Regions from separate parts of the Shewanella sp. H8 genome, predicted to be linked through region 2. Evidence: predicted binding sites of a transcription regulator. Region 2 holds the regulator's gene; each other region holds the start of a gene.
The links. Region 2 encodes sigma-54, which starts transcription at its own class of promoters, with help from an activator protein. Its sites were predicted from a motif close to GTTGGCACGNNNNTNGNNT; they were not measured.
Positions count from the first base shown of each region.

Region 1 (10,627 bases), 1.0 Mb from region 2:
CATTTGAAAATGCAAAACGAAATTTACCAATTATTAACGCCTGAACAGCAACAAACGTTTAAAGATAAGTTTCAGTTTGGTAAAGGTGACAAAGGCCATAAGTCTCGTGATTAATCGTTAGCGCATGGTTATAAAGTATAATCGTTTAAAGCCGTTACCTTGTGGTAACGGCTTTTTTGTTTATGCAAGTTTGCTAATGGTCACATATTGCATATAACAAACGGTTACTTTAGTAAACTTTATCCTCATTAAGCAACGAACTTGCTATAGTAAAGGCTGTTTATTACCAAGCTAAAGAGCTGATAACTTCACTATGTCTACAACTTCTGAATATGACTTTTGGGTCAAGTTAGCCAGTCGAGCATCAATCGCTACGGCACTGTGCCTTATTGTCATTAAGTTAATCGCTTGGCTTTATTCAGGCTCGGCCAGTATGCTGGGGTCGTTAACAGATTCATTTGCTGATGCGTTGGCGTCGATTGTTAATTTTATCGCGATTCGTTATGCCATTGTGCCAGCAGATAAAGATCATCGCTATGGCCATGGTAAAGCTGAGCCGTTAGCATCGTTGGCCCAAGCTGCATTCATTTTAGGATCAGCGTCATTACTTTTGCTTTATGGCGGTGAAAAGTTAATTAACCCTGTTCCGGTAACCAATCCGATGAGTGGCATAGTGGTGTCTATTATTGCGATAGTACTGACATTTACCTTAGTGTTACTGCAACGTCACGCTTTGGTGAAAACCAACAGTTCTGTGGTTGAAGCTGATTCACTGCATTATAAATCTGATTTGTTATTAAATGCGGCGGTTTTATTAGCCTTGGTATTAGCGCAATATGGTTGGTGGTGGGCTGATGGTCTATTTGCTGTATTTATCGCGTTGTTTATTGGCAATCAAGCCATTGGTTTGAGTTATCGTTCCATTCAAAGCTTACTCGATAGGGAACTCGATGATGATACTCGCAATAAGATTAAAGCATTAGCTAAACAAGATCCTCGGGTTCAAGGGGTTCATGATCTACGCACTCGTCAAGCGGGTAAAACTACGTTTATTCAATTACACATGGAACTTGCTGGTGACTTATCACTGCATGATGCTCATAAAATAGCAGAAAAAGCAGAGTTTACGATTAAAGCGGCATTTGATGATGCTGAAGTGATTATTCACCAAGATCCTGTTTAATCAATGATGAATAGAGAACGATGCTTTTTATTAACCTTTATCGCGGGATTAATTGATTATTTGGCGGTTGTTTGGATACAGATTTGTGGGATGACAACTAACTGATTGGATGATAATCCAACATAGTCTCGCGAAAATGGCTGTTTGAGATATATGGTTTATTCTGCACTGGATTAAGGTTTGTAAAGTGAGTAAAGCTTAACAAACCTTAAAGCAACACAGGCATTACTGCGATTATGATGGCAATACTTGTGCTTAATCCATCGACAGTTCTTTCAATTTACGCGTTAGGGTATTGCGACCCCACCCCAGGCGTTTAGCGGCTTCTTGCTTATGGCCTTGAGTATGTCTAAGTGCTGTTTCAAGTAAAATACGTTCAAATTCAGGTTGAACTTCAGTGAGTAAGTCACTTTCACCTGCAGCCAGCTTTTCATCAATCCAATCAGTTAATGCGGTTTGCCAATCACTTGATCCAGCTTGTTTTTGCTGGTTTGCTACTGGGTCTTTGAGCAATTCTGGTGGTAAATCTTGCGGTAAAATTTCTTGTCCGGACGCCATCACCGTTAACCAACGACAAGTATTTTCAAGTTGGCGAACATTGCCCGGCCAAGGTAAGTTAGCCAGTTTTACGGCCGTTTCTTTGGTGAGTATTTTAGGTTCAACACCGATCTCTTTAGCTGCCGTGCTTAAAAAATGATTGGCGAGTTGGGCAATGTCTTCACGGCGTTGTGATAATGGTGGTAAATGCACTCTGATCACATTAAGGCGATGAAACAAATCTTCGCGGAAGGTGCCTTTTTGCACCTGCACTTCGAGGTTTTGATGTGTTGCGGCAATAATTCGTACATCAACTTGCACCGCTTGATGACCACCAACACGATAAAACTGACCATCAGCAAGCACACGTAATAATCGAGTTTGGACATCAATTGGCATATCACCAATTTCATCTAAAAACAGGGTACCACCATTAGCTTGTTCAAAACGTCCTTGGCGCACGTTGGCTGCACCAGTAAAGGCGCCTTTTTCATGACCGAAAAGTTCTGACTCAATCAAATCTTTTGGAATCGCTGCCATATTTAATGCAATAAACGGTTTGTCTTTGCGAGGACTATGTTTGTGTAATGCGCCTGCAACTAACTCTTTACCAGTACCTGATTGGCCATTAATGAGGACACTAATCGATGAACGAGATAAGCGACCAATGGCACGAAATACTTCCTGCATTGCAGGGGCTTCACCAATAATTTCTGGTGTTTTTATCGTCGTATCAATAACAGGTTGTGGTATTTGCTCTGTTGCATGAGTGAGTGCGCGCTCGACCAAATTAATGGCTTCATCGATATCGAATGGTTTTGGCAAGTATTCAAATGCACCGGCTTGATATGCACTCACGGCACTGTCTAAGTCTGAGTGCGCTGTCATGATGATGACTGGAATATGTGGATAATGTAGTTGTAAGCGATCAAGCAAGGTTAACCCATCAGTGCCAGGCATACGGATATCAGAAACAATGACTTGTGGTTGCGATGCTTCTAGAGCTTGCCATAAGGATTCAGCAGCTGCAAAACTGGCTGTTGACAGTGATGCACCTTGAAGTGCTTTTTCGAGTACCCAACGGATTGAGCTATCATCATCGAGGATCCAAACTTGTTCACTAATGTTCATGTTACTACCTCATTCTGCCTACAAAGGGCATGCTAGTTATTGTAATGGCAGGTTAATAATAAATTCGGTATGACCTGGTGCCGAGACACAATCGATGCGACCGCCATGTAATCGAGCAATGTTATGTGCAATGGATAAACCTAATCCTGAACCTTCGTCACGACCCGTGACCATCGGATAAAAAAGTGTGTCGATTAATTCTGCAGGAATACCGGGGCCGTTATCGATAATGGATAAGGCGAGTACTACTTTATAGTGCTTTGTTCCAATAGTGACTTGATGTTGGGTACGCGTTCGAATGACGATATCACCGCCACAATGCTCCAAAGCCTGAATGGCATTTTGCACAATATTCAATATTGCTTGCTGCATTTGCTCTGGGTCCATTTGAATATCGGGTATCGACGGATCATAATCGCGCGTTAAGTTAATATTACTAGGCAGTGCCATCTCAACGAGTTTCAATACTTTTTGTATTACTTGATGGATGTTGTGCTCAGCATGCTGGGTTGGACGTTGTGGCCCAAGCAAGCGATCGACTAAATTACGCAATCTATCAGCCTGTTCGATAATTAAACTGGTAAATTCTTTTAGATCGGGTGAAGTTAATTCGCGTGATAATAACTGCGCTGCGCCACGAAGCCCCCCGAGTGGGTTTTTTATTTCATGGGCGAGATTACGCACTAAAAATTGTGCCGCTTGTTGTTGAGCGTCCATATTAAGTTGCTGATGGATACGACGCTGCTGATCAACTTGGCGTAACTCCAAAATGCTTAAATTGGTGTCATTTTCAATGGGCATTAAGGTGATATCAATAGTGTGGTGTTGACCCTCTAGGGTAATTAACGCTGCAGTATTAACGGTAAGACTTTGGCCTGCATTAATGGCATTACGCAGTAATTGTGGTTCAACCCCCATTAATTGATATAACTCAGGTAAAGTTTGTTCAAGTATTTTGTGGTTACCGACTCCCAATAATTGTGCAGCTGCCGCATTGGCATAGCACGGCTTGAGCTCGGTATTGATTACCAGCACTGCTGTGACTAAATGATTTAGTAGATTATTTGTGTCCATTAGTCGTCCTAGTATAGGGTTGCACTATTATAATGCACCGATTTGGTGCGACGCACAACCCGGAACACACAAGCTCTTCCTAAGATAAATAGTCACGCATAAATTTATAAATCAATGAATAAGCTAGATTTTATCTTAATCACTTAGGCTTTTTTGCCGGCCCAAATACAGATGCTTGGTGAAGGAATATCTTTCTAGGAGAGCTTGATGCAAGGACTTTGCCGCTTTGTGTTACAGCGTTAACAACAATAGAATGTTGACCACGATTGATGCCCGTTAATTGAAACTCATTGGATACCTGAGGTGATGCCGTAGTCACTCCATCAACAAGTAAAGTAAATAATACTCCGCGAGGTAACTGAGGTGAGGCGCTAACTGACACCGTAAACGCACCGTTATTATCACGAATTGTGGTATCTTCTCGAGGTGAGATAATCGATATTTTGTAGTTAATTTTGGTTTCTGTTGTTGGTGTTGTATTGATTTTTGTAGGCGTGTTAATTGTCATGTTATTTTGGGTGTTTTCATTTAGATCAACAACTTCAGCATTATTTTTCGGTTCATCTGAGTAATGAACTTTACCAGTGTCATCTACCCAACGGTAAACAGTAGCAAGACTTTGGCTACTCAATAATAGCAAACCAATAAGTATGATAAGGCGCATGATCCACTCCATAAAACAATCGTTTCAATAGAGTAGACGTTTTTATAGAAAAAATCAGCTTAAACTGGTTAAGCTGAAGTGGGTAATGAGATGAGCACTCAATATGATTAGATATATTGACAGCAGTATTCTGAAATTTGCTCTGTTCGGATACTAAAGCTCACATTTGGTGCAAGTTGAAACTGGCTACCAGTAGCGTAAGCTACCCATTCTGTTTGGCCTGGTAATAATACGTCAAATTCACCTGAAATGACTTGCATTATTTCACCTTGAGCTGTTGAAAACTCATATTCACCAGGCATTACTACGCCAAAAGTTTGTTTACTGCCATCGGCTAACACTACACTTCTACTGACGACTTTACCGTTAAAATAAACATTGGCCAGTTTCGCGACACTCACTTGATGCAACATACTTATATAATCTCCTTCAATTGATATGATTCTATTCTCGTTAATTATATAACCAGATAATGAGTAAATTTGATATTACGTGAATTTATCTAGGTTTGGGTAAAATATCTAGTTAAATGTTTTCATGTTGATTCCAAATCACCGCTAACAAAAAGCCCAGATGCAACAGGCATCTGGGCTTTTTAGGTTTCAAGTGTGACAAATATAATTTGCCACTCATTGATTAACCGCGGTTATTACGCTTACGCTCATTTTCAGTTAAGAATCTCTTACGAACACGAATGTTCTTAGGAGTTACTTCAACTAATTCATCATCATCGATGAACTCAAGCGCTTGTTCAAGTGTCAATGTAATAGGAGTCGTCAGTACTTGTGCTTCATCAGTACCTGATGCGCGCATGTTAGTTAGCTGCTTACCTTTAAGACAGTTTACTGTCAAATCGTTAGAGCGAGCGTGTATACCCACAACTTGACCTTCATACACTTCGGCAGCGTGACCAATAAACATACGACCACGGTCTTGTAATGCAAAAAGAGCGAAAGTTAGCGCTTTACCTGTTGCGTTTGAAATCAATACGCCGTTAGCACGTTGACCAATATCGCCACCTTTGTGTGGACCGTAGTGATCAAATGAATGATAAATTAGACCCGTACCAGATGTTGCAGTTAAGAACTCGGTTTGGAAACCAATTAAGCCACGGCTAGGAATGATGAAGTCGATACGTACACGACCTTTACCATCAAGCTGCATGTCTTTCATTTCACCTTTACGAACACCTAATTTTTCAATTACGGTACCTTGATGTTCTTCTTCAACGTCAACGGTTACCGTTTCGTATGGTTCACATAACTCATCATCAATTGTTTTGAGAATAACTTCAGGACGCGATACTGCTAATTCATAGCCTTCACGACGCATGTTTTCAATTAAAATCGATAAGTGTAATTCACCACGTCCTGAAACGCGGAAACGGTCTGGACTTTCTGTTTCTTCAACGCGAAGTGCAACGTTGTGAACTAATTCAGTTTGTAAACGCTCAAGTATGTTACGTGAAGTCACATACTTACCTTCTTTACCCGCGAACGGAGAAGTGTTTACTTGGAATGTCATTGTTAATGTTGGTTCATCAACAGTTAACGGTGGCATTGCTTCTACTGCATTCACTGCACAGATAGTGTCAGAGATTTTAAGTTCACCTAAACCTGTAATTGCAACGATGTCGCCTGCATTTGCAATTGGCACTTCGGTACGGTCAAGACCCATGTAACCTAATACTTGGCCCATTTTACCGTTACGAGTCTTACCATCAGCGCCAATAATAGTCACTTGTTGGTTAGTCTTAACGCTACCACGGGTAATACGGCCAATACCGATAACACCCACGTATGAGTTATAATCGATTTGAGAAATTTGCATTTGGAATGGCGCTTCCGCATCAGCGTCAGGGAAAGATACTTTCTCAACGATAGTTTGGAATAGAGGCGTCATATCATCGCTTGCTACATCAGGATCTAATGTTGCAAAACCATTTAATGCCGAAGCATAAACGATTGGGAAGTCTAATTGTTCGTCAGTGGCACCTAAGTTAACGAATAAATCGAATACTTGGTCAATAACCCAATCTGGACGAGCACTTGGACGGTCAATTTTGTTGATAACAACAATCGGCTTAAGGCCTTGAGCGAATGCTTTCTTGGTTACAAAGCGAGTTTGTGGCATTGGGCCATCAACTGCGTCAACCAATAGTAATACTGAATCGACCATAGATAAAACACGTTCTACTTCACCACCGAAATCGGCATGGCCAGGAGTATCAACGATATTAATACGGTAGTCGTTCCACTGGATGGCAGTATTCTTTGCCAGAATGGTGATCCCACGTTCTTTTTCAAGATCGTTAGAATCCATAACCCGCTCAGTAGCTTCTCCACGAGATGCAAGGGTTCCTGACTGCGCCAACATTTTGTCAACCAGGGTTGTTTTGCCATGGTCAACGTGGGCAATAATGGCGATGTTACGTAAATTCTCTAACACAGATAAACCTCTAAACCAGCAAATAAAAAAAAGGATCTAACAAAAGCTATCTATTATAGCCAATGTAAAAAAGCGTGCCATTCTACTTCACAGCGGCTTTTGTAGATAGGATTATTTTTGAACACCTGTAAATATATTGCTTTCTAAGCCTAAAAAAAACAATATGAAACGTTTATATATTAAACATAACAAAGGTGTGATACTAAAATGTGACAGAGCTAAAACACCAAGATAATTACGACGCACTATTATGGACTATTGCACCATAAGTAAACTCGTTGCGCACTGTATTGGTGCAATTGGTGTGTTCGGAGTGTGAAGTGTATTTCTCATTTTCGTAAAATCAATTACTTAGCGATGTGGCATGAATATCGCTTTACTGCAGATAATTATGCAAAATTCGTTTTCCAGATGCATTATCTGGCGAATAACAAAATTATATTAAGGGACAACCCTTTACCCTAACGGAGGCTTAGAATGTCAGTTGAATCAGTTTTAAAGCAACTTGAAGAGTTAGAAGTTAAGTTTGTAGACTTACGCTTTACCGACACTAAAGGTAAGGAACAACATGTTTCTATTCCGTCTCATCAAGTAGATGAAGATTTCTTTGAAGATGGCAAAATGTTTGACGGTTCTTCAATTACAGGCTGGAAAGGCATTAATGAATCTGACATGGTGCTAATGCCAGACGCAACAACTTTTCTATTAGACCCTTTCACAGAAGAAACCACAGCACTTATCCGTTGTGATATTTTAGAGCCAGGTACGATGACGGGTTATGATCGTGACCCTCGCTCTATTGCAAAAAAAGCCGAACAGTATCTAATTTCTACTGGCATCGCTGATACCGTATTAATTGGTCCAGAGCCTGAATTCTTTATATTTGACGATGTCCGTTTTGGTACGGATATGTCAGGTTGTTTCGTTAAGATTGATGCTAAAGAAGCATCATGGAACTCTGCTAAGAGCTATGAAGAAGGCAATACTGGTCACCGTCCAATGGTGAAAGGTGGTTATTTCCCTGTAGCACCAGTTGATTCTTCACAAGACCTACGTTCTGCAATGTGTTTAGTACTTGAAGAAATGGGTCAAGTTGTTGAAGCGCATCACCACGAAGTGGCAACTGCGGGTCAAAACGAAATTGCAACACGTTTCAATACATTGACTAAGAAAGCTGATGAAATCCAAATTCTAAAATACGTTGTTCATAACATGGCTCATGCTTATGGTAAAACAGCGACATTTATGCCAAAACCAATTGTAGGTGACAACGGTAGTGGTATGCATGTGCATCAGTCTTTAGCTAAAGACGGCGTTAACTTATTTGCTGGTGATAAATATGCTGGCCTAAGTGACATCGCGCTTTACTATATTGGCGGTATCATTAAGCATGCTCGTGCATTGAATGCATTTACTAACCCAAGTACAAACTCTTACAAGCGTTTAGTACCGCATTTTGAAGCGCCAGTTATGCTTGCATATTCTGCACGTAACCGTTCAGCCTCAATCCGTATTCCAGTGGTACCAAGCCCTAAAGGCCGTCGTATCGAAGCGCGTTTCCCTGATCCACATGCAAATCCATATTTAGGTTTTTCTGCATTGCTAATGGCTGGTCTTGACGGTATTCAAAACAAGATCCACCCAGGTGAAGCAATGGACAAAGATTTGTATGACTTACCTGCTGAAGAAGCGGCTGAGATCCCACAGGTTGCTACGTCATTAGAAAACGCACTGGAAAATCTACAGGCGGATCATGAGTTTTTGACTAAAGGCGGCGTGTTCAGCGAAGACTTTATTCAGTCTTATATTCAGCTTAAAACAGCAGAGTGTGAGCGTGTCTCACGTACGACTCATCCACTTGAGTTTGAAATGTATTACAGCTTGTAATTCTTAAGCTTAGTAGTGCCCTAGTTTATATAGGGCAAGTAAATAAAAAAACCCGATAAGTCTTTATCGGGTTTTTTATTTGATGATTAAAAGTATATTTGGCTATTACTGGGATAGGTTTATTTTCAATTAATACAATATTTTATTTATCTTATGAATATGTAGAGGTCATGATTTACATGCCATTTAAGCATTCCATTTTTTATTGCGTAGTCTTCTAAGGCTTCAACCATTGACAGCTTTATTGCAATTAGTGAGAGGGCATCTCATTGAATAAATTAATAGTATGATAAGTTTGTAGAGGAATTCACTCATAAATATGATATTTATATGCTTAATCACTCATTTGTCTTTCACTAAAAAGCGATATGTTCAATGGATAAGAAAGATCTCAAACTATTAGATATTTTACAACGTCATGGTCGAATTGCTATTTCTGAGTTAGCCGACAAGGTTAATATGTCAGATACTCCTTGTTTACGCAGGGTAAAAAAACTTGAACAAGATAAAGTGATTTTGGGCTATGGTGCGCAAGTTGATCCGCTTAAAGTCGGGTTGAATGTTGTAGTTTATACATCGGTACGCTTAACTGAACACACAGATCAGTCGACAGCATTGTTTGAGTCAACAATGGCGCAACTCCCTCAAGTGATGGAATGTGCTGTGGTCACTGGGGCTTATGATTATTTATTAAAAATAGTCTCTAAAGACTTAGTTTCTTATCAACACTTTATCAAAAAATCACTCGGTAACCTCAAGTTTGTCGCCAGTATTGAAACCACTGTGGTATTAAGGCAAGTTTTTAGCCGTACGGCTTTGCCCATGGACGAATCACCAATCGACTAATTTTAGGTTTATTGTATCTCAGTCTATTATATATCGAGATAACGGATATCTGACGATTTTTAATTACCCCAAAGCAGCACCTAGATCGTTTTAGTGTAACGATTTTTTAGGTTACCGCTTTAGGGCATTGAGTCGATATTTGCGGTAATGGTTAACCTTGCTCCATTGACTCGATAAATTTATTCGATTCGGCAATCGATTTATTCATTTCTTTAATCAGACTAGAGATATCTGTCTGTAAACTGGCAAATTCACCCTTAATAGCACCAATTGCCTGAGCGTTTAGATTATGTTTTAAATACAACATATTGTCTTTCATCGCGGTTAATATGGGTGGCATTTTGGCTTCAGCTCGACGCATACTTTTAACTAGCTTGCTATATGATCGCTTAGTTTCATTAAGTTTATTGGTGCTGTTGCGGCGTAAACTGGCTTTGCTTATTTCTTCTATTTCGGCCTGCCATTCGTCAAATAATGCCTCTGCGACATCTTCTACTTTGCCAATGCGGTCGGTGACTTCATCTGCTGCTGATTGCGCCGATTCATATTCATCTTTTGCTTTATTGTAGGCATCTTCTAAATCACCGCCATCAAATGCCAATAAAGCCTGCATTTCTTCTAAAGCTGAGCTAAATTGTTCCTGCGCTTCTTCTTGGGATTCTTTGGCACTTTGAACGCGATCGACCATTATGTCGCGCTTGTGGTAGCCAACTTTTTCCATTGCACCGTAATAGGCACTTTGGCAGCCACTCAACAGTAAACTGCTACTTAGTAGCGCAAGTGATATCCATTTTCTCATAAATGTGTCTCTTTTATTGTTTGAGGCGTAAAATTACCTCGTTAAGGACTAACTATCT
Region 1 covers NZ_CP157213.1:329,539-340,165, forward strand. The annotation lists gene ABIS04_RS01420 (Spy/CpxP family protein refolding chaperone) at 1-114, shown strand, start outside; gene ABIS04_RS01425 (cation diffusion facilitator family transporter) at 314-1,183, shown strand; gene glnG (nitrogen regulation protein NR(I)) at 1,439-2,851, opposite strand; gene glnL (nitrogen regulation protein NR(II)) at 2,888-3,925, opposite strand; gene ABIS04_RS01440 (DUF4124 domain-containing protein) at 4,065-4,589, opposite strand; gene ABIS04_RS01445 (pyrimidine/purine nucleoside phosphorylase) at 4,697-5,008, opposite strand; gene typA (translational GTPase TypA) at 5,226-7,037, opposite strand; gene glnA (glutamate--ammonia ligase) at 7,515-8,924, shown strand; gene ABIS04_RS01460 (Lrp/AsnC family transcriptional regulator) at 9,300-9,770, shown strand; gene ABIS04_RS01465 (DUF2959 domain-containing protein) at 9,922-10,569, opposite strand; gene ABIS04_RS01470 (hypothetical protein) at 10,618-10,627, opposite strand, start outside.
Region 1: the regulator sigma-54 is predicted to act here: its motif matches at 7,396-7,414, upstream of glnA (glutamate--ammonia ligase).

Region 2 (10,627 bases):
AAAGATAAAACACCCGATAACTTAGATACAGAACTTGAATCTGAGATCCCTAAAAATGTTCCAACCTTTCATGCTATCATTTGGCTAACTGTCGGTATTATATTACTCCCGGTTTCAGCCAGTTGGATGGTAGATGGCGCTGTGGGTATTGCAACGTTTTATGGGTTATCTGATCTGGTCATCGGCCTAACCATTATTGCAGTGGGAACAAGCCTTCCAGAATTAGCAGCCTGTATTGCTGGGGTGCTAAAAAAAGAAGACGACCTCGTCATTGGTAATATTGTTGGATCCAACTTATTTAATATTCTTGCAGTGTTGGCACTGCCAGGGTTAATTTCCCCTGGTGAAATAGATGCCTCAGCCAGTGGAAGAGACTTCTATATGGTCTTAGGTACCAGTACTGCATTAGCCGTTTTAGTATTATCTAGTGGTGCCAAACAACAACTAACCCGTTGGCATGGTGCACTATTATTAATCACCTTTATTGCGTACCAAATTGTTGTATTTCAATCTCATTAGATTGGAGCATTAAGGTAAAGTATTAAGTTAAAAGAGAGATTCACATGGTAAATCAAACTCAATTTCGTCAATGGGGCCGTAAAGTCATTGATATTGAAAAAGCTGCTTTAGATAATTTATATCAATACGTGGACTCAGTTGAGTTTGGCCAAGCGTGTGAACTCATCCTACAGTGCAATGGCAAAGTCATTGTTATGGGGATGGGGAAATCGGGTCATATCGGTAATAAAATATCAGCAACTTTTGCCAGTACTGGTACACCGGCATTTTTTGTACACCCAGGAGAAGCCAGTCATGGTGATTTGGGCGCATTAGCAAAAAATGACATTGTGCTCGCCATTTCCAATTCTGGTGAATCAAGTGAAATACTCACCTTGATGCCTGTGATACAGCGCATGGGGGTTCCGGTTATTGCGGTAACGGGCAAGCCAGACTCCAACATGGCGCGTTTATCCAAAATCCATTTATGTATTCAGGTTCAAGAAGAAGCTTGTCCACTTGGATTAGCACCAACCTCAAGTACCACTGCAACGTTAGCAATGGGTGATGCATTAGCCATTGCATTATTGCAAGCAAAAGGATTTACTCGTGATGATTTTGCCTTGTCACATCCAGGCGGTTCTTTGGGAAGAAAATTATTGTTGAAAGTAGATGATGTCATGCATAAAGGTGATGATTTACCCATAGTCCATAATGATATTTGTATTACTGAAGCACTTTACGAAATATCCAAAAAAGGTCTTGGCATGACCGCAGTCGTCGATAATGATAATAAGCTAGTGGGTATATTTACCGATGGAGATTTACGTCGTGTCATCGATGCAGAAGTGAACCTGAGAACCACTCCGATAGCACACGTAATGACCAAAAACTGTGTGACCAGTCCTGCTGGTATTTTAGCTGCACAAGCACTGCAAATTATGGATGAAAAAAGCATCAACGGATTGATTGTCGTCAATGAAAAACACCAACCGATCGGGGCATTAAATATGCTCGATATGGTTAAAGCTGGAGTCATTTAATCATGTCAGAATCAACCTCGTTTCGCCAAGGATTATACGGTCCCATCAGTAATGATGTGTGGTTACGCGCTCAAAAAATTAAACTATTAATCTGTGACGTCGACGGTGTATTTTCCGATGGCCGTATTTACCTCAGTAATGCTGGCGAAGAACTGAAAGCCTTTCATACTCGCGATGGCTACGGAGTGCGTTCTATCATCACAAGTGGATTTCATGTAGCTGTGATCACTGGGCGTAAATCCAAAATAGTAGAAAACCGCATGACGGCATTAGGTATTACGCATATTTACCAGGGGATTGACAATAAATCCGAACCTTTTGAGCAACTTATGTCTTTGTATAATGTGAGCGCCGACGAAGTCGCTTACATTGGTGATGACATGGTTGATCTTCCCGTGATGAAAGCCGTAGGACTAGCAGTATGTGTCGGTGATGGCCATCCGTTTGTAAAACAACAATGCCATATGACAACGACCCTAAATGGCGGACACGGTGCACTACGTGAACTGACCGACTTATTACTATTAAGCCAAGATAAATTTGCCACTGCTCATGGTATGAGTATATGAATAGAGTCACGCTAGGTATTGTAGTTTTTTTTGGCCTTGCTTTAATACTATACTGGCAAGCACAAATAAAGCGCAGTGAAATGGAGGCCGTGAAAGTTCGCGGAATTGAGCGTCCAGATTTTATTGCAAATAACCTTCAAACCACTGAATTTAATCAACTCGGTTTTGTAGAAAGTCGAGTCAGTGCCGAGCACATGGAACATTATGCTTCTACTGACGTCACTCACTTTACCAAACCTATCTACCTCATTTATCCTGAAAATGGTAAAGCACAGTGGCAATTAAGTGCAGACCGAGGACGATTAAATAAAAATACCAGCAAAGTAATATTAGAAAATAATGTTATTATTGATGCTATTGATATAGAAGAACCCCTACAATCACTGAGCACCCAAGCCATTACTGTGGATTTAACCACTATGATAGGTACCTCGCAGGAGATGGTGTATATCAAAGGAAAAGGGTTTATTATTCAAGGCTTAGGCCTACATGCAGACTTGAATTCGCAAAAATTATCGCTACTCAGCCAGGTAGAAGGGAAATATGAGCCACATTAATCGTCTCCACACTCGCGCCAATGTTATGTTATTAAGTAGCATACTTTGCCTACTGAGTTTGCCTGCCATGGCTAAACAAGGTGATCTTATGCAGGAGTTAAAAATTGCCGCAGTAAGCCAGTCTGCCGACATTAAAAACAATCAAATTGTCTTTAATGGCCCGGTTACCATTGTTCAAGGCTCGATTAATATCAATGCTGATCAGCTGCGGGCATTTACCCCCGAAAACAGCACCAGTAAAAGACTTATCGCCACTGGTTCGCCGGCAACGTTTTCACAAGAATTAGATGACGGCCAAATAGGTACCGCCAGTGCCGACGAAATTACTTATGATCTTGCCAGCACCACGCTCACATTAATAGGCAATGCCAAGCTTGAGCAATCAGGAAGCCAAGTTACTGGTAACAAAATTAAGTACAATATCAATGCACAAGAGTTGATAGCTGAAAGTACAGGTAAGGGACAAGATCGGGTCATCACGATTATTCAACCTGAAAACTTCCAAGATGAAACCGCGCCGAAGCAAAAACTCCCTGAAATCCCTGTTAACAAGCAGAACAAACAATGACCCAAATAACCTTAACCGCTGAAAATTTAGCTAAAAGCTATAAAGCTCGTCAAGTTGTTAAAGATGTTAGTTTAACGGTTAAAACTGGCCAGATAGTGGGTCTTTTAGGCCCTAATGGGGCGGGTAAAACAACCACATTTTATATGGTTGTCGGCTTAGTAAAAAGCGATAAAGGTCGGATCTTAATTGATAATGACGATCTCACCGCCGATCCAATGCATCTTCGAGCCCGTAAAGGTATTGGTTATTTACCGCAAGAAGCCAGCATTTTTCGTAAGCTCACTGTACACGACAATATTATGGCCGTGTTGCAAACTCGCAAAGAGCTCAACAACGACCAACGAATTGAACAACTTGAGCATTTGCTAGAAGAATTCCACATTACCCACATTCGCGATAATCAAGGCATGTCGTTGTCGGGTGGAGAACGTCGTCGCGTTGAGATTGCACGCGCATTAGCTGCTAATCCAAAATTTATTTTACTCGATGAACCCTTTGCTGGTGTTGATCCTATTTCAGTTATTGATATTAAAAAAATTATCCAACAACTGAAAAGTCGCGGTTTAGGGGTATTAATTACCGACCATAATGTTCGTGAAACGTTAGATGTTTGCGAGCGGGCCTATATTGTTAGCCAAGGTAATTTAATTGCTGAAGGTACACCTGATGAAGTATTGAGCAATCAACAAGTTCGAGCTGTGTACTTAGGTGAACAATTCAAGCTATAGTTAAGTTACGGGTCTTTTAAACTATCTAACTCGTTTTGTTGAACGTTAACTAAATAACGTTAAATGTCATTGATGTATGTAACAATCAATACAGTATTTTAGATTGTCATTTTTATGGAAATCATCTAGGGATAAGCGGTAAATGAAAGCGTCACTCCAACTAAAAATGGGTCAACACTTAACCATGACCCCACAATTGCAGCAGGCTATTCGCTTACTGCAATTATCGTCATTGGAGCTACAGCAAGAAATCCAACAAGCATTGGATTCAAACCCATTGCTTGAAATAGAAGATGAGTTTTCAGAAGCAAAAAACTCCGCAAAAGAAAATCGAGACCAAGCTGATACCGACTTTAGTGACAACAGCAGCGTTAATAAAGAAAAAGACACCTCTACAGTTGACACTGCAGAGTCTATAACCAAAGAAACCATGGATGATCTAGCCATGGATACGACATGGGACGAAGTGTATACCGCCTCCCCAATGTCAGGTTCAGGCAGTGCGAGCATGCGCGACGATGACATGCCATTCCAAGGTGAAACCACCGAAGGTCTGTATGAGCATTTAGAATGGCAAAAAAATCTTACTCCCTTTTCTGAGACCGATTTAGCAATTGCCACCGCTATCATTGATGCTGTTGATGAACAAGGTTATTTAACCCAAAGTACCGAAGATATTCTCGAAGCAATGGGCGATGAAACCGTTGAACTAGATGAAGTTGAAGCCGTATTAAAGCGCATTCAACACTTTGATCCTGTTGGTGTAGCGGCTAGAGATTTAAGCGAGTGCTTATTCATCCAATTAGCGCAATATGCCAACACAACCCCCCATATTGATAATGCTCGTCTGCTGATTAAAGACTATTTAGATTTAATTGCCGGGCGTGATTTTAGATTGTTAATGCGTAAAACAAAGCTAAAAGAAAACGAGTTGCGTGACGCTATCACCCTAATCCAGTCACTTAATCCTCGTCCAGGTTTATTAATTACTGCCGTAGATGACGAATACGTCATACCCGATGTTACGGTACTAAAGAAAAATGGCCGATGGGTTGTAGAGTTAAATCCTGACAACATGCCAAAAATTGGCGTTAATCAACAATACGCCGCCATGGCGCGAAGCAGTAAAAATCCGTCGGATAGTCAATTTATTCGAGGCCACTTGCAAGAAGCTAAATGGTTTATTAAAAGTATTGAAAGCCGTAACGACACATTACTCAAAGTGGCCAATTGCATTGTACAATTTCAACAAGGTTTCTTTGAATATGGCGAAGAAGCCATGAAACCAATGGTATTAAATGATATCGCTGAAGCTGTAGAAATGCATGAATCAACCATTTCACGGGTGACTACCCAAAAATACATGCACACCCCACGAGGACTGTTTGAACTAAAATACTTCTTCTCTAGCCATGTCAGCACTGACGATGGCGGTGAATGTTCATCTACTGCAATTCGTGCTTTTATCAAAAAATTAGTTGCTGCAGAAAACCAGCAAAAACCGCTGAGTGACAGTAAAATGGCCCAACTTCTGGCTGAACAGGGCATAAACGTTGCTCGTCGTACCATTGCAAAATATCGTGAAGCAATGATGATTCCACCGTCTAACCAACGTAAGAGTTTATAACCTACAAGGCAACGGAATATATTCATGATAAATTTTCAAAGCTTGAACGACACTCCGATCAGAGCCATAATGCAAACGTTGCGCTCAATGTATAAAAGTTACAACAAAGATCAAAAGCCAGTAAAATCACAGATGGCATAGTGATGTTTGCCATGTCAGAATGTACTGATATGTATACTGCAATAGACGCCCTGATCGATAAGCTCAACCGTCAGGTAATTAAACACCAACAGAAGTATACACAACACTAACGATGGAACTTTGTACCATTCTGCGACCGGAGTGCACTACCTGTGCCACCCCGGGCAGTAAGAAAAAAGTACTGGAACTCATCAGCAACTTAGTCGCTGCCCAGTACCCACCCCTATCTTCGCAAGAGGTTTTTGAAAGCCTTTTAGCGAGAGAGAAAGTGGGTAGCACAGGTATAGGAAATGGCATCGCGATACCTCATGGTCGATTGACGTCTATCGATCAGCCCATTGCCATATTTATTAAGTGTGAAGAACCCATTGCCTTTGATGCAATCGATAACCAACCAGTTGATCTGTTATTTGCTTTATTAGTGCCGGCAGATCAGTGCCAAGAACACTTAAGCACGTTATCGAACATGGCCCAAAAACTAAGTGACAAGCAAATATTGAAACAGCTTCGTAAAACTCACGACTCAACAGAACTTTATCAGGTTATCACTGCATGAAACTTGTCATAGTATCAGGACGTTCAGGCTCAGGAAAATCAGTAGCCTTAAGAGTATTGGAAGACCTAGGATATTATTGTGTTGATAATTTGCCTTTAGCTCTTATTGGCACATTATTAGCACAGCTCAAAGGTAGTAATGATTTAGTGGCAATCAGTGTTGATGTACGCAACATTGATGAGCAAAGTAAAGTGCTTCAAAATCAATTAGCCCTGCTTGAGCACGACACTGAAATTATCAGCTTCTTTTTAAACTCCAATGATAAAGTTCTACTCAAACGTTATAGTGAAACTCGTCGATTACATCCGCTATCTAAAAATCATATTTCACTGCAAGAAGCGATCAAACTAGAAGGACGCTTACTTGAACCAATCGCAAAAATTGTTGACCATTATATTGATACATCAGCACTGAATATTTACGAATTAAGTGACCAGGTTAGGCAAATATTATTAGGCAGTGTTGATAAAGAGTTAGTGATTAACTTTGAATCTTTTGGCTTTAAACACGGAATGCCGACAGAAGCGGACTTTATGTTTGATGTACGCTTTTTGCCCAACCCACACTGGGAAATAGAGCTGCGTCCATTTACTGGTTTAGACGAACCTGTACAAGAGTTTTTAGGGCGCCAGCCATTAGTTAATAAGTTTATCTGGCAAATTGAAAACCTATTCGAAACTTGGATGCCTCACCTAGAACGTAACAATCGCAGCTACCTTACTATCGCCATTGGCTGTACTGGTGGTCAACATCGCTCAGTGTATATTGTCGATCAATTGGCAAAACGATTTAGACAAGGCAGTAAACATACAGTGAATGTTCGCCACAGAGAATTGGATTTAAATGGCAGTAACAGCTAAGTGAAAATAGGATCGAATCAATGATCAAACTTGAACGCCAAGTTAGTATTTCAAACAAATTAGGTTTACACGCCCGCGCAGCGACAAAGTTAGCCATTCTAGTCGCTGATTTTGATGCCAATATAACCTTAATTCAAGATGAAAAAAGTGCCAGTGCAGCAAGTGTCCTAGGGTTGTTAATGCTCGAAAGTGGAATTGGAAAAATGATCACAGTGACAGCTGAAGGACCAGATGCAGAAGCGGCCCTAAGCGCAGTGTGCGATCTCATTAATGCCAAATTTGATGAATGTTGCTAAATTTGTACGCTTAGCAGCTCGGCAATAGAGAGTCGCAAAATGTAAGATTAGCGCTAAATATGTCAGTAACACTAGCTTCTATTCTCTAATGCTCACAAACCATATGCCTATATTAGATGTTGCGCCTTGAACTCCTCAGCCTCATACTAACGCAATAGCCACAACAATATTATTTACATATTCACCTCACAAGAATAGCCTTTATGTTTACCTCAAGTAGTCAATACCATCACATTAAGTATTGTTTTACTCTGTGAATATTTAACGCTTAAGATGACGAAAATATACCCGTTATAGTAACCTCCGGTGTTGCTTGATATCCGGAAAGCACACCTCTATTGTTTAATTAAATAATACGGCGATATAGAAACTCGCCCAACAGAAACCTTCAGATATTTCATTTTTAATTGCATAGGTTTCAACTTTGTAACTAATAACCTTGAGCCAGAAAAATCTGAGAAGCAAATGATTGCGGTGTAATGAATAGGAAGTAGATATATGGGTAAAGAGTACCTAGACAATGAAATTACCGAACAACGCCTCAATCAACTTGCCCAAGCACTCGACAGCGGTATGTTTGTCCACGCTCGCAACATGTTACATACCATGTCGCCTAATGATGTCGCCCTTATTCTTGAATCATCTCCGCCAAAAAATAGACAAGTGCTATGGCAATTAATTGACCAGCAACATACAGGCGAAATTCTAGACGAATTAGGTGAAGAGCTAAAGGATTCACTTATTAGCAACATGACTCCAGAAAAGCTTGCTCAAGCCACAATCGGCATGGACACCGACGATCTCGCCTATATTCTTCGTAGCTTACCTGACACAGTTTACAAAAAAGTACTCAAGTCGATGAAAAGCCAAGACCGAGATCGAGTTGAACAAGCACTGCGTTACCCTGAAGATACCGCTGGCAGTATCATGAATACCGATACCGTCACGTTACGACCAGATGTCAATATCGAAGTGGTATTACGCTATTTACGTCAACGAGGAAATCTCCCCGACTCTACCGATACTTTATATGTGGTCGACCGCCAAGATCATGTATTAGGCGGAGTAAGGTTGGTCGATTTATTAACATGTAACCCCAGTGTAACTGTCCGCAGTATTATGGACACCGAACTAGAAAGCATTCCCGTTGAAATGTCTGATAAAGACGTAGCGCAGAAATTTGAACGACTCGATTGGATATCTGCTCCTGTGGTCGACAAACAAGCAAAATTGCTTGGACGGATCACTATCGATGACATTATTGATGTAATCCGTGAAGATGCCGAACATTCAATGATGGGCATGGCGGGGATGGATGATGATGAAGATACCTTTGGCCCAGTGCTTAAAAGTACCCTGAGACGCTCTCTATGGTTAATGATTAACTTATTCGCTGCACTGCTTGCCTCATCAGTTAGCAACATGTTTGAAGGTACCTTAGAGCAATTTGCCACCATTGCGATTTTAATGACCATAGTACCAAGTATGGGTGGGGTTGCCGGTAATCAAACCTTAGCACTGGTGATCCGTGGTATTGCACTGGGACATATTGGTCAAAGTAACTCCCGTTGGTTGATAGGTAAAGAATTAAGTATTGGATTATTAAACGGCTTAATGTGGTCTATATTGGTATTTATTGCGGTATGGTTGTGGAAAGATGACATAGTGTTAGGCGGGTTAATCGGCAGTGCAATGCTGATTAATATGACGGTAGCCGGCTTTGCTGGTGCCACGATCCCAATAATGTTGAAAAAGTTAAACATCGATCCTGCACTGGCGGGTGGCATGGTACTCACCACGGTGACAGATGTAGTTGGCTTATTTGCATTTTTAGGTCTAGCCACACTGTTTTTAATACACTAGCGCTTATAGTCCAATATATGAAATGCTCTGTCGCGGTATTTCAGACTTCAATCGCTGCTATTGAAGTCTGAATCAAGCTCAATTAGAGGTAAGAGATAGGATAAATAAATACAAAACCTTGAAAGTAAGCAGGGTAAAGATTGTCATTTATTTTGCTAACAATGCTACTTCAGCGATTAAAATCCGCATTAATAACGAGACTATTGTCAGCCGATACTAGGATCTGTTGATCTTAGCAGGTTATATTTTGTTCGAGATAAAAGTGTTTTAGTCGAGGCTAGTGCATTGCACCCTAGTAATCTAAGCACCACTCGCTCAACAAAGAGTAAAACGCTTTTAGTCGAGCCTATCGGGCAGTATTTTCTGACTATTTCGACAGCGTTATCGACTTTTTATGTAGAATAACCACACAACAAAGCCTCTGCCTTGTCATTCACAGTTTCAGTCATGGTCCAACAATTCTCTGTAAAAACAACCTTGAAAGAACAACAGTCCCTAGACAGTTAGCAAAGTAAACAGCTATTGAACTCATTTTTATTAGGCTGAGTTGAGATTAAACACTTAATGTCATGCATAAACCAGTGTAAATCTTGTTTTTGAACCGTTAATAATTGGTCCCCTATTAACCTAATAACCCTTGTCCCCATATTGTCATTAACATGACCTATTTTTGCCATATTTATCATCCATACTCCAAGCCAATAATTGTGCTGACATCGTAATGCTTAAAAGAATATTTTTCACCAAATTAGTGCAATTGCACCAAACAAGATAAACAAAATAAAATCATGAATTCATAGGGTTTTATAAAGCACTGATAAACAACAAGTAAAATTAATTCATAAAGTTGGCACAAGCTTTCCATATAAGAATATATACCCACTAAGTAGTAGTTTGATTTTTGAGCAATCAGAGTAGTTGTAGGAGATGGCGATGAATAAGATAAACTTAAATAGTAACATTAAGTCGATACATTTCATGGCGAAAAATGTCATTAAACAGTGTCGTCAAAATATTTTTTTCTTAGCACATCTTGGTTGTAGTCAATGGGATGAAGTAGAAACTCGTTCAGGTAAGCATCAATAACCAATAGGGAGTGTTTCTAATGAATATATCAAATGCGAAACAGTATCCAATAGACTTACAAAAACAAGTGATTAATGAAGTCAAAAATCATAATAGACTGTTGTCTGACGTAGCAAAGCAATACGGTGTATCAGCTAAAACCGTTTACAAATGGGTAAGACATAATGATGCTCACAAAACCGAAAGTAAAAGCGCTATCGTGTCAGAAATAGAGCATTTACAACAAAAAATCACC
Region 2 covers NZ_CP157213.1:3,810,348-3,820,974, forward strand. The annotation lists gene ABIS04_RS16595 (calcium/sodium antiporter) at 1-519, shown strand, start outside; gene ABIS04_RS16600 (KpsF/GutQ family sugar-phosphate isomerase) at 564-1,541, shown strand; gene kdsC (3-deoxy-manno-octulosonate-8-phosphatase KdsC) at 1,544-2,110, shown strand; gene lptC (LPS export ABC transporter periplasmic protein LptC) at 2,107-2,667, shown strand; gene lptA (lipopolysaccharide transport periplasmic protein LptA) at 2,654-3,235, shown strand; gene lptB (LPS export ABC transporter ATP-binding protein) at 3,232-3,963, shown strand; gene ABIS04_RS16625 (RNA polymerase factor sigma-54) at 4,106-5,590, shown strand; partial or broken gene hpf (ribosome hibernation-promoting factor, HPF/YfiA family) at 5,587-5,841, shown strand; gene ptsN (PTS IIA-like nitrogen regulatory protein PtsN) at 5,844-6,287, shown strand; gene rapZ (RNase adapter RapZ) at 6,284-7,147, shown strand; gene ABIS04_RS16645 (HPr family phosphocarrier protein) at 7,168-7,443, shown strand; gene mgtE (magnesium transporter) at 7,942-9,306, shown strand; gene ABIS04_RS16655 (hypothetical protein) at 10,240-10,392, shown strand; gene ABIS04_RS16660 (transposase) at 10,412-10,627, shown strand, end outside.

Region 3 (10,627 bases), 800 kb from region 2:
ATCGCCTTAGCAGTTAATGCTTTTGGTTATTGCATTACAAAGCCAGTAAACAGGACTTTTTCAACGATTTTCTTTCCTGTTATTGGTTGTAGCGTATTTTGAACATTAAGCAACGCTAACTGGCGTAACTCATCTTTACCAGCTTGGGTACTCAACTTTTGCACATCAGCAGCACTAAAAGTGGTTAATAATGCATCTTCAATTAATGGAATATGTTTTTGGACAAGCACACTGTCATTTTCACCACGCACCATTAATTGAACTTTTATTTCGACAAGCCTAGCCCTGTCAGCACCGGGTAAATTGAATAAAAAAGGCCTCGGCATTCCAACATAATCGGCTTCTACATTATCTTTTGAATCAGATTGAGATGCGACAGAATCTTCTCCACCATCAACTGGGATAGCTTCATCCGAGCCCATAAAAAACCACACTGCGCCAGCAATTAATAAGGCAACCACTAAACCAATACCACCAAAGATGATCAGTTTATTTTTCTTCTTACCGCCGTCAGCAGTATCATTAAACTCTAATTCTTGTTCTTGATCAGCCATGATAGTGGCTCCTAATCAACATAGTGGTTAACATTAAGACGTAGCAGAATAACCAGCTGTTATCAAAAAGTCATATTATTGCTATAGGTTACCTACTTAAGCATAATAATCTATAGCTGAATGTAAACTCCTTGACGGATTTGTCATCAAGCTAACCTCTTGTGCTGAAATTTCATCCAATTGGCTGTCGCCATCACGTTGATCACTTGGTTGACCTTGTTGTTCATTTTCCTCATCACCTTGTGAAACATGACTATCAGTCAATTGTAATCCTTCTTGAGATAGCATATCTCGTAATCGAGGCATAGCTTGCTCAACAATATCACGGGTTTGCGACTGGGCAACATGGAACTGCACCTGTGTTTGGTCGCCCTGGATTTGAATTTTAACCGTTAAATGCCCAAGCTCAGGTGGATCAAGACGAATTTCAGCTTGTTGAATGCCATTACTCACCATGGTGATTAACTGTTGTTTCATCACAGGAGAAAAGCGTTGGATCATCTCTTGCATCTGCACACCAGCCTCGCCTTGTGTTCTTAACGATAACTGAAATTGTGGTACATCACTTTTATGTGCAGGAGTCAAACTACTCAGATTTTGTAGCGCTTTATTGTCAGTATCACTCACGCTGGCTAATGCATCCATTCCCAAGTTAACTTGATTAACGTTAACAGACACATCAGCTGAAGTGCGTTTTACCGCTAAGGAATCCAGTACCACGGCAAAATCAGCTTTTGCCAATACTTTGGCACTATCTGCATCCAATTGAATATTGCCATCAATGCGGGTTTTATCTCCTAAAATAGTTTTAGGATCAATTGCCGTCGTTGTTGATGCAGATTCAAGTGATGTTGCCGAACCATTAACTCTAGAGTTTAATGAATTATTTGCTGTACTTACACCGCTAGCACTGGCCTGTCCAGGTATCGCTACGCTTGCGGCCACCGACTTATCAATATCACTTTGTTTATCGTCATTAACCAAATCGCCAGATTCACCATCTTTGCTATCAACAGAGGTATCCATCATGGCTAAATTAGAAGCATCAGCACCCAGTGATTGTAAATTAAATTCACTAATTAATTTATTTAACGCCTGGTTGTCTAGCGCTTGTAAATCTTCTAAAGACAAATTGGCAAATGCCATAATCTTATCTAGGTCTTCAGTACTGAGCTGAGAAAGAGCTTCTGTGGCAGTTGCAAAATCAACTGGTAAATCAATCGTATCAATAGAATTATTAACAACAACGTCGTTTCCAGACGCTGATGAAAGAGTCGCGTCAAAATCACCTTCGGTCATCTCGCCGAGCGGCAAGTCTTTTCCGTCGGCGGCATTACGGTTATTCAATGAGTCAGCCATATTAAGCTGCGCAAAAATCATTTCCGCATCGGCATTTTCTTCTGAAGAATACTCAGTGCCAATATCGACATTCGCTTTTTCAACTTCGGTATTAAACGAGTTCTTCGTTGTATTAGCGTTACGTTGTGTAGCAAGATTGGATTCGTTTGCTTGATCTAAAGCAGATAAGAATGATTTATTATCAACATCTTGCATGTTTCCTTTCATACTCACATCAGCAGATTTACTGCTACCGCCGAGTAAAATATTGTTGACCTGCTGCATAATCTGCTCCACTCAATTAAACAAAGTTAGGTAATTTATCGTCTAATAACCACGTGTCAATGAAACTCTATACGCGCAATATTAGTCTTCTGGCGATGCAAAAGACGATGAAAAAGTTCATTGTAAAACTTACTAGTGAGCTATGTACTGTCGCTTCACTGACGATTTCTACTTATATTTATAATGTTAAGCAATTTAGGTGCCAATATTTATTGACTAACAATCTTTAAATTAAAGACGATAAACAATAAAAATGCGGAGAACGGAGTATAAGTGATATTTAGATTAGGTTAAGAAAGACTATTTCTTTTTTTGACGGAAATATTGCTGCATAGCAAATTCATCTGACATTTTTTGCTCGCGTTTGGCTTCTAGTACCATCGCTTTATTGGCTTTTTGGGCCAATAACATGTCAACCGCTTTACGCTTTTGTTGTTTTTCTTGCCAATGAACTTGACGATAACCGACTTGCTTTTCGGCATCTTGAACCGCTGAAACTTGCTGTGTTATCGCACTATCTACTTGACGAATAAACTGATGAAATTGATGATATTGATTTGCCCGTAACGTCGTTCCTGCATGCCCTTCCATCTGTTTCATATAATCTAAACGATAATTGTTCAATGCATCTAGCTGACCTTGGCGTTTTTGTTTTTCAAATTGTGCAGATTTAAGCTGTAATGCCGCCTGTTCTTCTGCAGAAGTGGCTAACTTCAGTACTGTTAATAGGGGATCAGTTCGAGTCATTTATGTTATCCCTGACACTGTGCAGCTATTTGAGTCAACATTACTCGACTGTCTTCAAATGTCACAGGCTCTTTAAATCCCTGACGTAAAAAAGCATTCATTGCGGGTTGTAAGCGGATTGCATTATCAATCCGAGGATCACTGCCCTGAGAATAGGCCCCAATTGAAATAAGGTCACGATTCTGCTGATATAAAGAATACATCTGTTTAACTTTACGCATCGCTTCTAGATGTTCCACACTAATAACCATAGGTGCGACACGGCTAATCGATGCTTCCACATCAATAGCAGGATAATGACCCGAATCGGCAAGTTGGCGAGACAACACAATGTGACCATCTAAAATAGCCCTTGAAGCATCCGCAATAGGATCTTGTTGATCATCACCCTCGGTCAATACAGTATAAAATGCCGTAATAGAACCTTGTCCTGCGCCGCCATTACCTGCTCGCTCAACCAAACGTGGAAGTTTAGCAAATACTGAAGGTGGATATCCTTTAGTGGCAGGCGGCTCGCCTACCGCTAACGCCACTTCTCGCTGCGCTTGCGCATAACGGGTCAGGCTATCCATGAGTAATAAAACATCGTAACCTAAATCTCTAAAATACTCAGCGATACGAGTGGACGTTTCACAAGCCCGTAAACGCATTAATGGAGATGTATCTGCAGGCGCAGCCACCACAACAGAGCGCGCACGGCCTTCATCACCCAAGATTTCTTCAATAAATTCTTTAACTTCTCGACCACGCTCACCTACTAAACCCACCACAATAATGTCGGCTTTAGATCCTCGAGTCATCATGCCCAATAGTACACTTTTACCCACACCGGAACCGGCAAATAAACCCATACGCTGACCTTTACCCACAGTCAACATTGAATTAATCGCGCGAACACCAACATCTAACGGTTCAGTAATCGCGCGTCGAGATAATGGATTAATATAAGGACCATGACGTGCAGCATGTTGATCGGTATTAAGCGGACCTAGACCATCTAATGGCACACCACTACCGTCTAAAACCCGACCAAGTAATGATAAACCAACATTTAATCCCGATTGCTCACCAAGTGGTTGAACTCGAGCTCCGGGCAACACACCTCTTAGCTCTTCAATAGGCATTAAATAAAGTAGCTTGTCATCAAACCCTATGACTTCAGCTACCAACTCACCCACCATAGTCTCAATAGAACATAAACTCCCCACCGGCGCACGACACCCAGTGGCTTCGAGTGTTAAACCAACCACCCTAACTAACTGACCACTTGCAACAGGTCGCAGCGGTAATACATGCTTATGATGTACCGCAAATTTATTAAATAGTTTATGTTGACGAGTACTCATCAGTGTTTCCTTAAGATAAGTCATTCTGTGGAGGCTGAATATTATCCGCTTTATCAGCTCGCACGGGATCGTCACTTACATCAGGACTTGTATTAGGAGCAACAACTTGGTCAACATCAATTGATGCTGAAGGTGGATCCCTTTTTTTATCCACCACAGACTCAGTCGTTTCGGTAACATCGTCTTGGATAGCCTGATGTTGAACTGAACTGTCGGTGCCAGACATATCACTAACGCCATCATCCATTTCTTTACCAATATCCCTGTCGGCAAGCTCTGCAGTGTGTTGATGTTCACTTAAATTGTCGACTGATGTGGTTTGGTATTGAGGATGAGTGGCCTTTTGTTGTTTTACATTTTTGGCTAACTGATTTGACTGAGCATCTAACTCGCTAAACACTTGATTGATGCGTTGTTCAACTCGTAAATCGACAGATGAACGAACACTGTGGAGCATACAATCACCATTTGATAATGTCGGATCAATATCAATCTGCCACTGATTTTTTTGCAGCTGTTCAGCACTAAAGCTTTGATTCACGATTTCCGAATCAGTTTGATTCAAGCGAATTTTAACCAGTTGTTCTTTTAGTGGAAGTGCGTCAACACCTTGACGTAAAGCCGATAAGATATGCTCTGGATGCGTCTTAAGTTCATGGCCAATAACCGCTTTTGCAAGGCTTAACGTCATGGCAAGCAGCTCTGCTTCTATTTCGTCATCGAGTATTGATAATGGTTGCTCAAATTGATTAATAATGTGATTTAGTTGTTCACCAAGTTCATTGGCTTTTGCTTGACCAGCTTCTAATCCTTGTTGCTCACCTTGAGTAAAACCTTCAAGATGTCCTTGCTCTAGTCCTTCTAAACGCCCTTGTTCTAATCCTTGTTGATAACCGTCTTGCTTACCTTGTTCAAAACCTTCTCGTTCTGCCGCAGCTCGGATCTCTTCAATTTGCGCCATAGTTGGTGGAGCCATAGGTTGGCTCGGCTCTGTCATAGGGTCTGATGTATGACTTCCCGAAAACTTACCAAATAAATTTGAAGGACTTTGACTACGATCTTGAGTAATATCAGGTAATTGCCAATGAGTAAATTCATGCTCATCATCCGCATTAAGTACCTTTTTAGGTGATTTTGATTCTGGCATAATAGATCACTTATATTGTTGAAGTCATGGTTTCAAAGCAAACAACAGGGCATCACGTTATATTGTGGCACTCATGGTAAACATACAAACATAACCGAGAGCAATCCAATAGAGATCCTCCCATATACTGATGATTGTTATTGATTACAAGAATTCGTCACCACCACCGCCACCTAACATAATTTCACCACTGTCACTGAGACGACGAGCAATAGATAAAATCTCTTTTTGTGCCACTTCAACTTCACTAATACGAATCGGTCCCATGGCTTCTAAGTCATCACGCAACAGTTCAGCCGCACGCTTAGACATATTACCCAAAAGTTTCTCTTTCAGTCCATCATCAGCACCCTTAAGCGCTTTTATCAGAATATCTTGCTGCACTTCACGTAATAAGGCCTGAATACCACGGTCATCCACATCAATAAGGTTTTCAAATACAAACATCATGTCTTGGATTTGCTGTGCCATTTCTTCGTCAGTGTCGCGCATCGTTTCCATGATCTGGCTTTCAACCCCAGTATCAAGATAATTCATAATATTGGCAGCTGCTTTCAAGCCACCCATCTTCGCGGCTTGAGCACCACCTTGACCAGCGAATTGTTTCTCCATAATGTCATTCAACTCTTGCAATGCTGCAGGTTGAACTTCCTCAAGATTAGCAATACGCATCATTAAATCTAAGCGGGTATTCTCTGGAAACTGGCTAAAAATTTCAGCGGCTTGATCGGGTTCTAAATACGACAATACAATAGTTTGAATTTGAGGATGTTCATTTTGAATGATCGTTGCTACTTGACGTGCATCCATCCATTTTAACGAATCAAGTCCTTTAGCGCCGCTACCCATGATAATTTGTTCAATCAAATTACCGGCTTTATCTTCACCCAACGCAGCGGTCAACGCCTTACGGACGAACTCTTCACTGTTAAAACCAATAGACGAATATTTTTGAATATCATCTAAAAATAATTTATGAACGCCGATGACTTTTTCTTGACCAAACTCGTCCATAGCCGCCATCGCCATGCCCACTTTTTGCACCTGCTTAGGCTCTAAGTGTTTTAAAATTGACGCAGCATCTGCTTCACTCAAACTCAGCAGTAAAATAGCTGTTTTTTCGACGCCAGTGACAGACTCTGGATCGAAACCCGCAACTGCCGCTTTTTCGGTTTTTTCTTTTTTTTCATTAGCCATTGTCTTGTAACCAATTCTTAATTACTTGAGTGGAAAGTTCTGGCTCATTGGCCACGAGAGCTCTAATTGCTTTAATCATATCATCATCTTTATGCAAATTAGGTATGTGAATTGATCCGTCATCAGCATAACTGTATTCCGCCTCTGTAGTATTAAGCATACCTAAGGTGTCTGCGGCATATTGATCTTCAATTTCGGCTAATTCATGTCCAGGACGCACATCATCAGGCATCTCTACCCCATTCGGATTTGTTAGCTTCTTAAGCATAGGTCGAACCACAGCTAAAATAAGCACTAAAATAACAAGTGCACCTAAAGCCAATCTTATCGCTCGCCAAAACCAAGGCTGCTCCCACATATCCGGCTCTGGTAATTCTTCAATTAACTGATCCATAAAGGGAACGGTAACCACTTCGAGAGCATCACCACGTTGAGTACTAAAACCTACCGCACCTTCTAATAAACGGCGAATATTGGTCAACTCTTGTTCTGTTCTTGGCACCCGTGATACTTGGCCATTCTCATCAACTTGACCGGGCTTAAAGTTAATTGCAACAGATGCACTCACACGGCGTACAACACCAATTTGCTGACGTGTATGGCTTATCGTTGTGTCTAATTCATAATTTCGCGTGGCTTCTTTTGAAGAGTCTCCTGAAGTGGTAGAACTAGAAGCCTCACCTGCTACTTCTGGAATAGCAGACTCCATTGGAGGTTGATTACTTAACGCACCAGGAATTCCACCAATACCTTGACCAGATGAGTTACGTTCAATCGTCATTTCACTGCGAATAGCAGGTAAATCAGGCGAGAAACGTTTAGCAGTTTGTTCCACTGCGGTAAAGTTCATATTGACATCGACTTGAGTGGTAAAATTCTCAGGCCCTAAAATAGGCATCAATATTGATTCAATTTTATTACGATATTCAGCTTCTTTTTGTTGTACCAACTCAGACTCACGACGAGCTCTTGCAGAGGTGCCATCTTGGCTACCAGAATTAAGTAAACGGCCATTTGAATCGGTTACTGTTACGCGTGAAGGAACCAGCCCTTGTACTGCAGAGCCAACAATATCAACAATCGCATCAATCTCTTCCTGGCCTAAACCGCCACGACGAACACTCACCACCACAGTCGCACTTGGTTTAGACGCATTACGAGCAAAAACGTTTTCTTTCGGTAATGCTAAAATCACTTTGGCACGACTAATACTTTTTAACTCTTCTATCGCTCGGGCTAAATTGGATTCTTGGCTTTGCTTTAAGCGAGCTTGCTCCATGCGCTGGCTTACACCAAAACCACTGTCTTGACTTAAATAGTCATTTGCTTGAGTGCTACTTTGAATTCCCGCACGGCTAAGCAGTAATTTTACATCTTGATATTTATCTTCAGGCACTTTCACCACATCAACATTTATTTGATAATCGATTTGGTTTTTATCGAGAACATCTAAGACCTGGATCATTTCTGCGGTTTCCATTTTACCCAATGGGCGATAATCAGGCTCCTGCGCCCACATCATCACAAAAACCGCCAACGCAAGACAGATTGCCAATGCCAGAATCATGATCACTTGACGCATCATGTCGGCACCACCTGCACCGCCAAGCAATCCAGATTTATTCTCTTGCTGGACTCCGTCATCAACTGTTGAATCTGAACCTACCATTATATCTGTGCTCACAATACGTACCTGCTATATCTGATGATGTTATGTAATTTAGTGCTTAAAAACGTTTGCACTAAACAGGCATATTCATAATTTCTTTATAAGCATCGACCAGCTTATTACGTACCTGCACCGTTGCCTCAAACGCAACACCAGCTTTTTCACGCGCAATAACGGTATCAGACAAGGACACAGTGGTGTCGCCCATATCTAAACGAGTGGCCAAATTTGCTGATGTTTGCTGCAATCCATTAACCGTACCCACGGCTTGAGACAGTAGCTGACTAAAATCAGCTCCCGTCGTGTTATTCACTTGTTGGGTTAGGTTAGGACGAATAGATGAACCAATAGAAGGAGCTATTTCGCCACGAAGTGACTGCATTTCTTGCATTAATGGATTTGCGCTAATCTGCATGGTGTAACTCCCTTTCGTCGATTTTTTGACGACAATAATAACTAATAAAGAGTTAAAGCAATTTAGATGCCAAGATGTTAAATAACAGGAAAAAGATAGAAAGTAGGAAGGCAAAAATAACCTATTCACATAATGGAATAGGTTATTTGTTGGTATATAAAGCGGTATCAATCTAATTTAATGAGCAGAAATGAAATGATTAGACTCCTAAATCATAGGCTTAACAAAAAACTGATAACTGCAATTTTTACTATGTAGGTTGCTATGCAGGTAATTGGATCCCCATATCACGCATTTTAGCCATTTTATAACGTAACGTGCGGGCACTGATCCCCAGTTTTTCTGCGACCATTTTCCGACTCCCCTGACATTGATTAAGGGTTTCTAAAATAATCACATGCTCTTGGGCTTTTAATTCATCGCCTAAACCGTCTACGTCAACAGGCTTATCAGTATCAATACTCTCTGTAGAAACCAACTTCACATCGGCAGAGTCAATAATAATATCATTGACGCCAATATCATCATTAGCTCGTAATATCAGTGCACGTTGAATAACATTATCTAACTCACGCACATTACCCGGCCAACGATGGGTTAATAAACGCCTAGTAGCAGCATCATCAAGCTTAGGTACAGAAATCATATTAAATGCTTTTGCATGCTTAATCAGCAAGTGTCGCGCCAAAGGTAGAATATCTGCAGGGCGTTGATGTAGCGCAGGCCAGGTTAACGGAAAAACATTAATTCGGTAGTATAAATCTTCTCTAAACTCACCCGAGGTCGCCATGGCTTTTAAATCTCGATTTGAGGTTGCCAGTACTCGCACATCTAGTTTAATGGTTTTGCGACCACCTAAACGCTCAACTTCGCGTTCTTGTAATACCCTGAGTAATTTAGCTTGTAAGCCAAGTTCCATCTCGGATATTTCATCAAGTAAAATGGTGCCGCCTTGAGCTTGTTCAAATTTACCAGGGCAAGCTTGATAAGCACCAGTAAATGCGCCTTTTTCATAACCAAACAAAGTGGCTTCTAACATGTTTTCTGGTATTGCAGCGCAGTTAATCGCAATAAACGGCTGATCATGGCGTTGACTATGTTGGTGAATAAACCGCGCCAACACTTCTTTACCCGAACCACTAGGCCCCATAATCATGACCGATGCATCTGACACTGCTACCCGCTGAGCCAGCGACAACAAGGCTAAACTTTTCTCATCGGCAACCACAGGTTTATCGTGGTTTTGCTTTAACGGTAAATAACGTGACACCTGATTCAACAACACTTCAGGCGCAAACGGTTTAGCAAGGTAATCTACTGCGCCTAATTTCATTGCACTAACAGCGCTGTCAATCGTCGCATAAGCGGTCATTAACAATACCGGCAATTTAGGTTGATGTTGCTGTAAATAACCCAGTAAACCCAATCCACCAATGCCTTCCATCTGCACATCGCTAATCACTATATCAAAATGGTTTGCTTTCAAGGCCAAAATTGCCTCTTCGGCACTACCGACATCAACACAGTCGTAATGGGCAAGCATGAGAGTATCAAGCAATGCTTCACGTAAATCAGCGTCATCCTCAACTAATAGAATATTTGCTTCAGCCACGCATCACCTCCTGATCAGTTGTTTTTTTAATGTGGGGAAAGCTCAAACGTATATGGCACCCCATACCAGGCTTACATGACAACTGAATGTGCCCGCCATGATTACGTACTACCGACTGGACAACGGCTAAGCCTAAACCTGTACCTTGGCTCTTTGTAGTAAAAAAGGGTTCTAATATTTGCTGTTGCATTGACGGCTCGAGCCCCTTGCCATTGTCGATGACATCTAACAATAGCCCATCTGGGGTTTCACTGGCACTGACTTTAATTTTTGTGGCGCCTGCTTCAATACTATTCATCACTAAATTATTCACCGCA
Region 3 covers NZ_CP157213.1:3,012,574-3,023,200, forward strand. The annotation lists gene fliL (flagellar basal body-associated protein FliL) at 27-554, opposite strand; gene ABIS04_RS13035 (flagellar hook-length control protein FliK) at 651-2,177, opposite strand; gene fliJ (flagellar export protein FliJ) at 2,478-2,924, opposite strand; gene fliI (flagellar protein export ATPase FliI) at 2,930-4,270, opposite strand; gene fliH (flagellar assembly protein FliH) at 4,281-5,417, opposite strand; gene fliG (flagellar motor switch protein FliG) at 5,562-6,614, opposite strand; gene fliF (flagellar basal-body MS-ring/collar protein FliF) at 6,607-8,286, opposite strand; gene fliE (flagellar hook-basal body complex protein FliE) at 8,357-8,698, opposite strand; gene ABIS04_RS13070 (sigma-54 dependent transcriptional regulator) at 8,961-10,310, opposite strand; gene ABIS04_RS13075 (HAMP domain-containing sensor histidine kinase) at 10,303-10,627, opposite strand, start outside.
Region 3: the regulator sigma-54 is predicted to act here: its motif matches at 2,366-2,384, upstream of ABIS04_RS13035 (flagellar hook-length control protein FliK).